4 regions of the Paenibacillus sp. FSL H8-0261 genome follow, and region 2 is predicted to be linked to each of the others. Evidence: riboswitches for the same ligand, from Rfam matches in the RefSeq annotation. Region 2 holds a riboswitch; each other region holds the start of a gene.
What was found. A riboswitch is a leader RNA that binds a small molecule or an ion and turns the genes downstream of it on or off. The one in region 2 is predicted to bind cyclic di-AMP.
Positions count from the first base shown of each region.

Region 1: it holds a riboswitch for cyclic di-AMP, as region 2 does, so the genes downstream of both, MHI27_RS16595 (APC family permease) here and MHI27_RS02650 (hypothetical protein) in region 2, are expected to answer to the same signal.
Region 3: it holds a riboswitch for cyclic di-AMP, as region 2 does, so the genes downstream of both, MHI27_RS26285 (alpha/beta fold hydrolase) here and MHI27_RS02650 (hypothetical protein) in region 2, are expected to answer to the same signal.
Region 4: it holds a riboswitch for cyclic di-AMP, as region 2 does, so the genes downstream of both, MHI27_RS00190 (3D domain-containing protein) here and MHI27_RS02650 (hypothetical protein) in region 2, are expected to answer to the same signal.

Region 1 covers NZ_CP150297.1:3,757,033-3,759,233, forward strand. Annotated here, with positions in the region: gene MHI27_RS16595 (APC family permease) at 1-1,219, opposite strand, end outside; cyclic di-AMP (ydaO/yuaA leader) riboswitch at 1,343-1,501, opposite strand; gene MHI27_RS16600 (disulfide oxidoreductase) at 1,699-2,163, opposite strand; gene MHI27_RS16605 (thioredoxin domain-containing protein) at 2,160-2,201, opposite strand, start outside.
Region 2 covers NZ_CP150297.1:594,006-596,206, reverse strand. Annotated here, with positions in the region: gene kdpA (potassium-transporting ATPase subunit KdpA) at 1-244, opposite strand, end outside; gene kdpF (K(+)-transporting ATPase subunit F) at 257-334, opposite strand; gene MHI27_RS02650 (hypothetical protein) at 461-877, opposite strand; cyclic di-AMP (ydaO/yuaA leader) riboswitch at 1,068-1,257, opposite strand; cyclic di-AMP (ydaO/yuaA leader) riboswitch at 1,679-1,844, shown strand; gene MHI27_RS02645 (hypothetical protein) at 1,978-2,201, shown strand, end outside.
Region 3 covers NZ_CP150297.1:5,921,400-5,923,600, forward strand. Annotated here, with positions in the region: gene selD (selenide, water dikinase SelD) at 1-316, opposite strand, end outside; gene MHI27_RS26285 (alpha/beta fold hydrolase) at 473-1,282, opposite strand; cyclic di-AMP (ydaO/yuaA leader) riboswitch at 1,389-1,573, opposite strand; gene MHI27_RS26290 (hypothetical protein) at 1,795-1,968, opposite strand; gene MHI27_RS26295 (Nif3-like dinuclear metal center hexameric protein) at 2,053-2,201, opposite strand, start outside.
Region 4 covers NZ_CP150297.1:41,666-43,866, forward strand. Annotated here, with positions in the region: gene MHI27_RS00185 (TatD family hydrolase) at 1-219, shown strand, start outside; cyclic di-AMP (ydaO/yuaA leader) riboswitch at 417-646, shown strand; gene MHI27_RS00190 (3D domain-containing protein) at 928-2,091, shown strand.

The DNA.
Region 1 (2,201 bases), 3.2 Mb from region 2:
CAAATCTTTTTTTCCATCCCGCTGGTTTTGTTTTAAACCAATGAACCATCATTCCTAGCTGTGACAATGTGAAAGGAATGAATACACCAACCGCATAAAGTGGAATCAAGCTTTCTGTATTTCCGTGGAATGCAGCTACAAGCACAGCAGACAGAACACCTAGAAAAATAATACCATTAGAGAAACCTAGACGGTCTCCACGAACCATAAAAGCATGTGGCATATATTTATCTTTTGCAAACATAAATGCGAGCAGCGGGAACGCTGAGTAAGCTGTATTAGCTGCCAAGAACAAAATTACTGCTGTGATACCTTGAATGAAAAAATATAAGGTTCCGCGGCCAAAGGTCGATTCAGCGATCTGTGAAACAACCGTTGCCTTTTCATCAGGCACTATGCCGTACCAATACGCCAGTAGTGTGATACCTGTAAACATAAATCCAAGTATAACCCCCATAACCATTAAGGTCTTGGCTGCGTTCTTTTCAGCTGGTGCTTTAAAGTTTGGAATGGCATTAGATACAGCCTCTACACCCGTAAGTGCCGAACAGCCAGAACTGAAGGCTTTTAATAGTAGAAACAAACTAACATTAGAAACAGCAGAGCCAATTTCAGGGACATTCGCATGTACGCCACCTGCTGCATATTTAATAATACCGGAGATAATCAACACTACAATCGACACTACAAACAAATACACTGGGATTGCGATGAATGAAGCTGATTCTGTAACTCCGCGAAGATTAATCAAAGTAAGTAAAATAATAACTGATACTGCAATAAGAACGGTGTGATTATGAAGACTTGGAAAAGCCGATGTGATCGCATCCGTCCCTGCCGACGCACTAACAGCTACGGTCAGAATGTAATCCACTAACAAAGACCCTCCTGCTAAGAGCCCCGTCGGAACACCAAGATTACTCTTGGCAACGATGTAAGCTCCGCCTCCCTGAGGATAAGCGTAAATCGTCTGCCGATAGGATAAAATCAGGATGGCCAGCAGGCCCAATACGGCTAATGCAATTGGCAGGGAATACCAGATGGCAGTAAACCCCGCAGCCACCAGTACAATCAAAATTTGTTCCGTTCCGTAGGCTACAGACGAGAGCGCATCAGAAGACAGGACAGCCAGTGCTTTAACCTTGGATAACTTTTCATGATCGAGTTCGTTCGACTTCATCGGACGCCCGATCAATAGTCGTTTTACCTTGCTTACCATGGTGGATACAGTTCCTTTCTTTGGGAGCTGAAACGGAATTTCCGCGCGCTGTTTTCATTGGTGGATTTCATAAATGCAGACACTAAAAATAGCATACGGAAATGATCCGCATGCTATGCATGGTCATTATCCCACCTTTGCTTACGAGGTTAGCTGGCGGATTCGGGCTGTGGTTTAGCCCTACGGTATAAGTCTAATCGACCCATTCCGATTCACCCCATTGGCACATATGCCAAGTTTGGTTCCCCCGTTTTTCCTAAGAAAATTCAGCGCATATTCAACTTCTCACAAGGTCTAATATTAGTCTACAAAGTGTATACAGTAAAGCGTTGAAAAAAATGAAAAAAGAATGAAAAAACATCCAGTAAGCGCAAATACAGCGTCTTATTGGATGCTCTCTTTCATTCTCTTCAATTATCCCTCTGGATCGTGTTTTTAATCACTTTTCACATTTTTTCGGATCATTTAAAATTAAAAAATCAAAATCCTAAACTTTCCTCTGTATCTAACTCCATCACTTCTTCTTCCTTGCGTCCGTACCAAAGTAAAATGCTAATTAAAGCAAAAGCGATTAATGCAAGGAAAGGAATCGTAATGAATCCAAAAAAGTTCAAGTAATCCTTATTACAAGGAACACCAATTGTACAAGGAAGCACTTTACTTAACGCAGGAATCTTCTGCTCCGCATAATGATAGATCGAGATACTGCCACCAATCAAGCTTAGTGGAAGTACATATGGGATAATCCTTTTATCCCCTCGAAAGGTTGCAATTCCCAAGAGGAATAACTGAGGATACATAAAAATTCGCTGGAACCAGCAAAGCTTACAAGGTTCATATTTCAATACTTCGCTCAGATACAAGCTACCAGCAACAGCAACTAAAGAGACGAACCAGGCCAGATACAGGCAGTTACGCTTGCAAAAAGATAGGAACTTTGTCACTTTGCCTCCACAGCTTTTGCGGCGTCGTTAATCTCAGT
Region 2 (2,201 bases):
GAAAGATATAGCTGAAAGTAACCAGTACGATATTCGTTAAAACAAAGCTGAGCGCATACTTCTTCCAGGACATACCGTCCCGTTTTTTCAGGCCGATCAGCTTATAAATTCCTTTTTCCATGCCTCCAAACCATCGATCCGTACGGTTCGGTTCATTAGAAAACACATAATATAAATACGTGCCCATCGGCTTAACCAGCAAGATAAGAATTACGATTACAGCCACTATTTGCAAAATGCCCATGAATGCCCCTCCTTAAAATTTCTCCGGATGAATCAATGCGTAAACCAGATATACAAACAACAGTAGGGTAACAGCGATTACTAGAATCACAGCTTATCCCTCCCTGTATCCTCAACTACACCTGCGCACCAGCGCATAAATCCATAAAACAACCCGTAAATTACAGCTAACGAAGCCACCATATACAGATCCATCATATCTCCCGCACTCCTTCTTTTATCCTTGATGAGGTGATTTATCGATTAGAAAATCAGCATCACCACTATGAGAATAGATTACATAACTTGCACCAAGTCTTTTATAGACCAATCTAGGATTTATTGAGCTTGTGATTACAAAAATCGGCTGTGTCGTCCAGGTGCGGCACATCTGAATGTAGCGGCAGCATAACGTAAAGCTGCTCTCGAACAGATATACCCGTCCTACCGGGAACGGCGGGCGAAACCAAGTATTCTGATGGCGGGTATCAACTAGAACGACTTGTTCAATCCCCATCTCTTCGAGTAGGGCCTTCTCAGGCAAGTTGTTGGTCAATCCGGCCATCTTAATGCCTCTGAATTTTAGAAGCTTAATAAAATGTTCGCCTGCCTTCGTTGGCGCACATACCAGTACATATTCATTCTGATCTGTCATCTCTTATTCTCCTCAAATGCTTTGCTTGTAAGATCAGAGCTTGATCACCCTGATCTTGAAAGAAAAGCTACCGCTAATGATGAATATAACGACCTCTTCGTGAGGTTTTCCATAAATGCTTTGCTTAAAAAAGCACAGCAAAAAGCCACAAAGGATTCTCCTCTGTGGCTCGCTAGCGGTCACATTGCACTCATCCTCTCTCCATACGCTTACGAGGTTAGCTGTCGGATTCGGGCGGTGAGAGTCGCCCTACCTGTATAGATGCGAGCTCACTCGCATCTTCTACAGGATTCACCCCATAACCGGCTTCCGACTCTCACATCGTCTGCCGATTGTTGGTTCCCCCGCTTTCCTTATCGGAAATTAAGCGGATCAAATATTCGATTGTTGTTGAAACAGGAGTAATCATACCCTTATGCAGGAAGAATTGTAAAACCTGATTGATGCCAAAATAATGCAAATTAAAAACTATTTTCGCGTTGGATAGCGCTTACTTGATATCCAATCTCTCTATATCTCTTGTTTACTCGAGTTTTAATCCATTAGCGAAAAGCGGGCATACCATGTGATTTTATTCACCACAAATGTAGAAATCTCAAAAAATCGCCTTTAGTAGGTAAGAAAACAAGAAGTCGAGATTAAGCGAGGAAGAAGCCCGATAACTCGCAATAAATACCTATTTGGTTCCCTTTTCCGTCGTAGTAGGCAGGATTTGGTTTAAATTGCGCTCAAAAGAACACTTTCTGTTTTTACAGAAACACCTTGAAAAGAGTATGATTCGGGTTGAATCTATTTCACGAAATACATTCAACGCTGAGTTCCTGCATTTGCAGGGAACGGGGGAACCATCAGGCCACATGGCCTACTTGGGGTGAATCCGAAGGAGACTGTTCAAGTCTCACATAGGTAGGGCGACTCTCACCGTCCGAATCCGACAGCTAACCTCGTAAGCGTAAAGAGAGAGACCCTTGATCCGCCACGCTTTGGCACAGGTGTGTGTATACCTGTATTCCAAAACCGCAGCAGAGGTCCTCCTCTTGCTGCGGTTTTTGCGTTACCTGAATCTATAGGGTGATAGCATGCTGGACGGGGTGAAAGGAATGAAACACTATTATTGGGGAACTCAGCAAGGGCTACTTGAGCCGATAAGTCTAAATTATGTTTGCTTTGGAGCGTTGTGGTTCGAAGAGGATCATCACAGAACTATTGTCGGCTATGCTTTTGGTCAGAAGCAGATTGAATCACTTCGCCATTTCAGCAGCCCATCTACCTGTGAATACTGTATGGACCGAACAATTATATACGAAATATATAAAAATATCCG
Region 3 (2,201 bases), 1.6 Mb from region 2:
TATTAAGCACCGTAAGCGGCTTACCGCCCATAGCATAAATATCACTTAACGCATTAGCTGCTGCAATTTGCCCAAAGGAATAAGGGTCGTCCACGATCGGCGTGAAAAAATCAACAGTTTGCACTAACGCCAGATCATCACTTAATCGATATACCCCAGCGTCATCACTGGTATCAAGACCCACAAGTAGATCCGGATTAGGAACGGTTGGTGGTAGACTGCGAATAACCTGCATGAGATCGGCGGGACCGATTTTGCAGCCGCAGCCCCCTTTTGAAGATAATGAGGTCAATTTTATGGTTTCGGCTTGAGACATCATGACTCAGCTCCTTTAGATAGTTAGTATCGAATAACTTTAATCTTACATCAGTAGACAGCATTGTACAAAATACAGACATACAGAAGAACGCCCCGTAGCCAGTACATACTCCCCGGCTATGGGACGCCCCTCATTTCTCACTTACCACTAAGTTCAACTAATCTGCTGAGTTTCCTGCTGTTTCTCCAAAAACCGCTGAAGTATAGCATTAAATTTCTCCGGCTGACACAGATTACTAGGATCTAATGCGTTAGGGATGATCACTAACTGAGCATGTGGCAGCTGAGACACCATATCCTTCATACAATTAACTCCAAATTCACTAAAGTCACCTACAATACATAAGGCGGGACGCTTAAAAGACTTTAAGCATCTAGTGTAATCCACATGGCTCGTAGCCAGCCTTTGCCGATACAATTCCCGTGGACGTTTATCGAGAAGTCCTCTTCTAATCTCGTTATAAGCCAGATTCCAGCGTTCCCGGTACATCATACGAATCGAAGGCAGTACAAGCTCACTTGGAGCGTAATACATTAACCAGCTACAATAAGCAGCCATAAGCTGGATTTTACCGATTATCGTTGACGCCTGACTTCTACAAAAGCTATCCGCGACAACAATCGCTTTTACTCGTTCTGGATATTGTTTCGCAATATGCTGAACGACGAGCCCCCCATAGGCACTCCCAACAAAAACAGCCTCACGAATACCCAAATCATTTAATAGCATAATTATATCTAGACATTGGGTTTCAATAATCTCGTTTGGGGCCTGCAGTAATTCACCTGATTTGCCATTCCCCCGTAAATCACACAGAATCACTTTATATTTATCAGAAAAATACTCCAATTGTGGCTTGAACATACTATGTGTTAATCCATGTCCATGGATAAACACAACCGGAGCCCCTGTTCCATTGATTTCGTAATAGAGCGAAGTTCCATTCAGTTTAGCAATAGGCAAAGTTAACACCTCTTTCATAGATAGGTTCTACAACTATATCTGCTTTTTAACGCAGCAAAAAACCACAGAGGGATTCTCTGTGGCTATTCATCATCAAATACGCCATTCATCCTCTCTCCATACGCTTACGAGGTTAGCTGTCGGATTCGGGCAGTGAGAGTTGCCCTACCTGCATGGATGCATTTATGCACCTGGAACAGGATTCACCCCATAACTAGTACCGATTGTTACACTGGTTCCCAGTTGTTGGTTCCCCCGCTTTCCTTAACGGAAATTAAGCGGACTTCTTATGTAATTGTCAGTTATGTGATGAATCATACTCCGTGTAAGGTTTCTTGTAAAGTTGAGCCGTGGGCAAAATAATGTTGAAAGCCATGCTTTTCATTTCATATTGAGCATACACTTCGTTTTCTCTTTCTTTTGCTCTTGTTTACTCAATATATCTAAAAAAAGCCGAGCGGCCATCAGAGATCAATCCCTGAACCACTCGGCTTCGTTATACAATCATATGGCTACAACAGATCGGCGTTTTTCAATGCATGCTCCCAGCTCGGAAAAAAGAACAGCGCACTTCTCATAAGATCAGGATCGCTTTGCTTCACTTGTTTTTTGCTGATCGAGCTTCCATCGGTTTGAAGCTTTTTGATACGACTTAACACTTCATCAGCCTCCAAAGGAATTTCCATTGAAACACTCCTTTCTCAGTGACCTGGTTTCCAATCATTTTCTCCATAATATGCAAATTTATTCTTCATTTCGGTTTATACGAATTAAACCAGCTGATAGACCGGTTGTTCAGCAATAAAATAAGTGGGAATCATTGGGTATTTCTGTGCCAGAACTTCAGCTAAATATTTCATTCCTGGAGCTTCACTTTCCGCATGACCTAACATAATCAGCGCTTTTGATCTGCCTTGGT
Region 4 (2,201 bases), 550 kb from region 2:
AGAGTGCCAAAAGAAGTGCTTGCGCAGACACCACTAGACCGATTATTGATCGAAACCGATGCTCCATATTTGACTCCACACCCCTTCCGCGGGAAGCGAAATGAGAGCGCTCATGTGAAGCTTGTAGCAGAGGCAGCAGCTGAAATTAAAGGGTTAACATGGGAAGAATTGGCTAAAATAACGTATGCGAACGCACTGGAACGATTTGGGATTGAGTGAAAACGGGAGCAAAACAGGTGAAAAATAGAGAATGGCCGATATATTAAACTTTTTTAATATAAAAACGGCTGAATATTACAATATTTTAACCATATTTTTGCGTAAACGTGGTTGAATCGTCCTTTACAACATGCATCAAAACAGGATATCATCTTTTCAGTGATGTGAGCTGTGTTATAGTGACAGCCATTGATTCATGGATCGTCTCGCTGAGTCTCCGTATGGAGAACGGGGGAACCAATATTGACCTACCGCATGCCTGTATTTTAAATACGGTTTAGACGTGCCGTAGGACAGTATTTGATTTCTTCACGTGGTCTTTGGGGTGAATTTAAGGGCAACCGCCATGAGCGGGTGACCTGAAATAGGGCGTCTCTCTTTCGTCCGAACCCGACAGCTAACCCCGTAAGCGCAAGTAAGAGAGGCAACCTCGTGCACAAGCATTCTCTATTCTGATATTGGAGAAGCCACGAAAGAGTCCTCAGTTGAACTCTTTTTAGGCTTTTTTATTTTTGAATAAATAGAATGTTGCCCACATACTGTTATATAACAGGGGTGGGAGTAGCTGTGCCGAGCAGGCGATCCATGAGCAGGAGACGCTAAGTTATTACGTGCGTGTCCTGTGACAATCTCAAATAGTTTCGTCAAAGGAATTCAGTCCTCATGATATACAATTGACGACGGGGCTATGTAAGGAGGATGGAGAGAATGGGCGTATTCCAACCAGAAGTATCCCATGATTCGCAGTCATCCAGCAGGTCTTTCGCATTACGGTGGGAGCAAGTAAATACTCGCGTACTTTTACTTGCAGGCGTGATTTCAGTCGCTATCGCGCTACTTATTCTGCTGTACGTACACGGTCAAAGTAACAAACAATTATTTTTAGTAATAGACGGGCAAACACAGACGCTTGAAACGCGGGAAGCGCTTCTTGGTGATGTGTTGGAGAAAGAGCAAATTTCGCTGCAGCCGCATGATGAACTATCTTTAGGTCTGAGTGATGAAATAAAAGACGGTGACCGTGTCGTTATCAATCGTGCGCAGAAAATTAGTCTTACTGCGGATGGAGCAACAAAAACGTTATATACGACCGAGGACACAATTGGTAAAGCAATTGAGAAAATGGGCATTACCCTAGAAGGTCATGATAAGATTTTCCCTTCGTTAGACACCACCATTTCTGCAAACATGGAGGTTAAGATTGTTCGCATCAACAAACAGACCGTACAGCGAACAACTAACTTACCCTTCAGAGTCATCAAGACAGCAGACCCCTCCCTTACTGTGGGAACAGTTAGAGTGGCACAGGCAGGCAAACCAGGCGTCATGATTCAGCATATTGAGAAGATCTACCAAGACGGAGAACTGGCCTCTATGCGCATGATTGGTAAGGAAGTACAAACGGTAACGAAAGATAAGATTATTGCCGTTGGTACCAAAGCACTTCCTAAGCCGGCTGTAGCTAAGACTACAACAACTTCCAAATCAAACACCACTTCAAAAACGGCTAAGGTTAGCGCTAAGACTAATAATGTCACAAGCAAGGCTGGCGTAGACTTTGAGTACAAGAAGATGATTAAGAACGTCTCCATGACAGCTTATTCATCAGAAGAGCCAGGTATTGGTAACAAAACTGCTTCCGGAACACGCGTAACGGAAGGTCGTACAATTGCGGTAGACCCGAATGTAATTCCTATTGGCTGGTGGGTATATATCGAGGGGCTTGGATTCCGCCGAGCAGAAGATACTGGCGGTGCCATTAAAGGCAATAAAGTAGATGTCTATTATGATTCACTGAGCCATGTGCGTAATTTCGGACGTAAATCACGTACCGTTTATGTGATTGGACCTGTGAAGCCGGAGTTAAACTAGGCTGAAGCTTTTGCAAATTATTCTTTGATAAGCTATAGTGATGATAACCGTTAAGGAACGCCAGATGATCATTTCGTTGATCGCAGAGCAACCGCTCATCACTTATACAT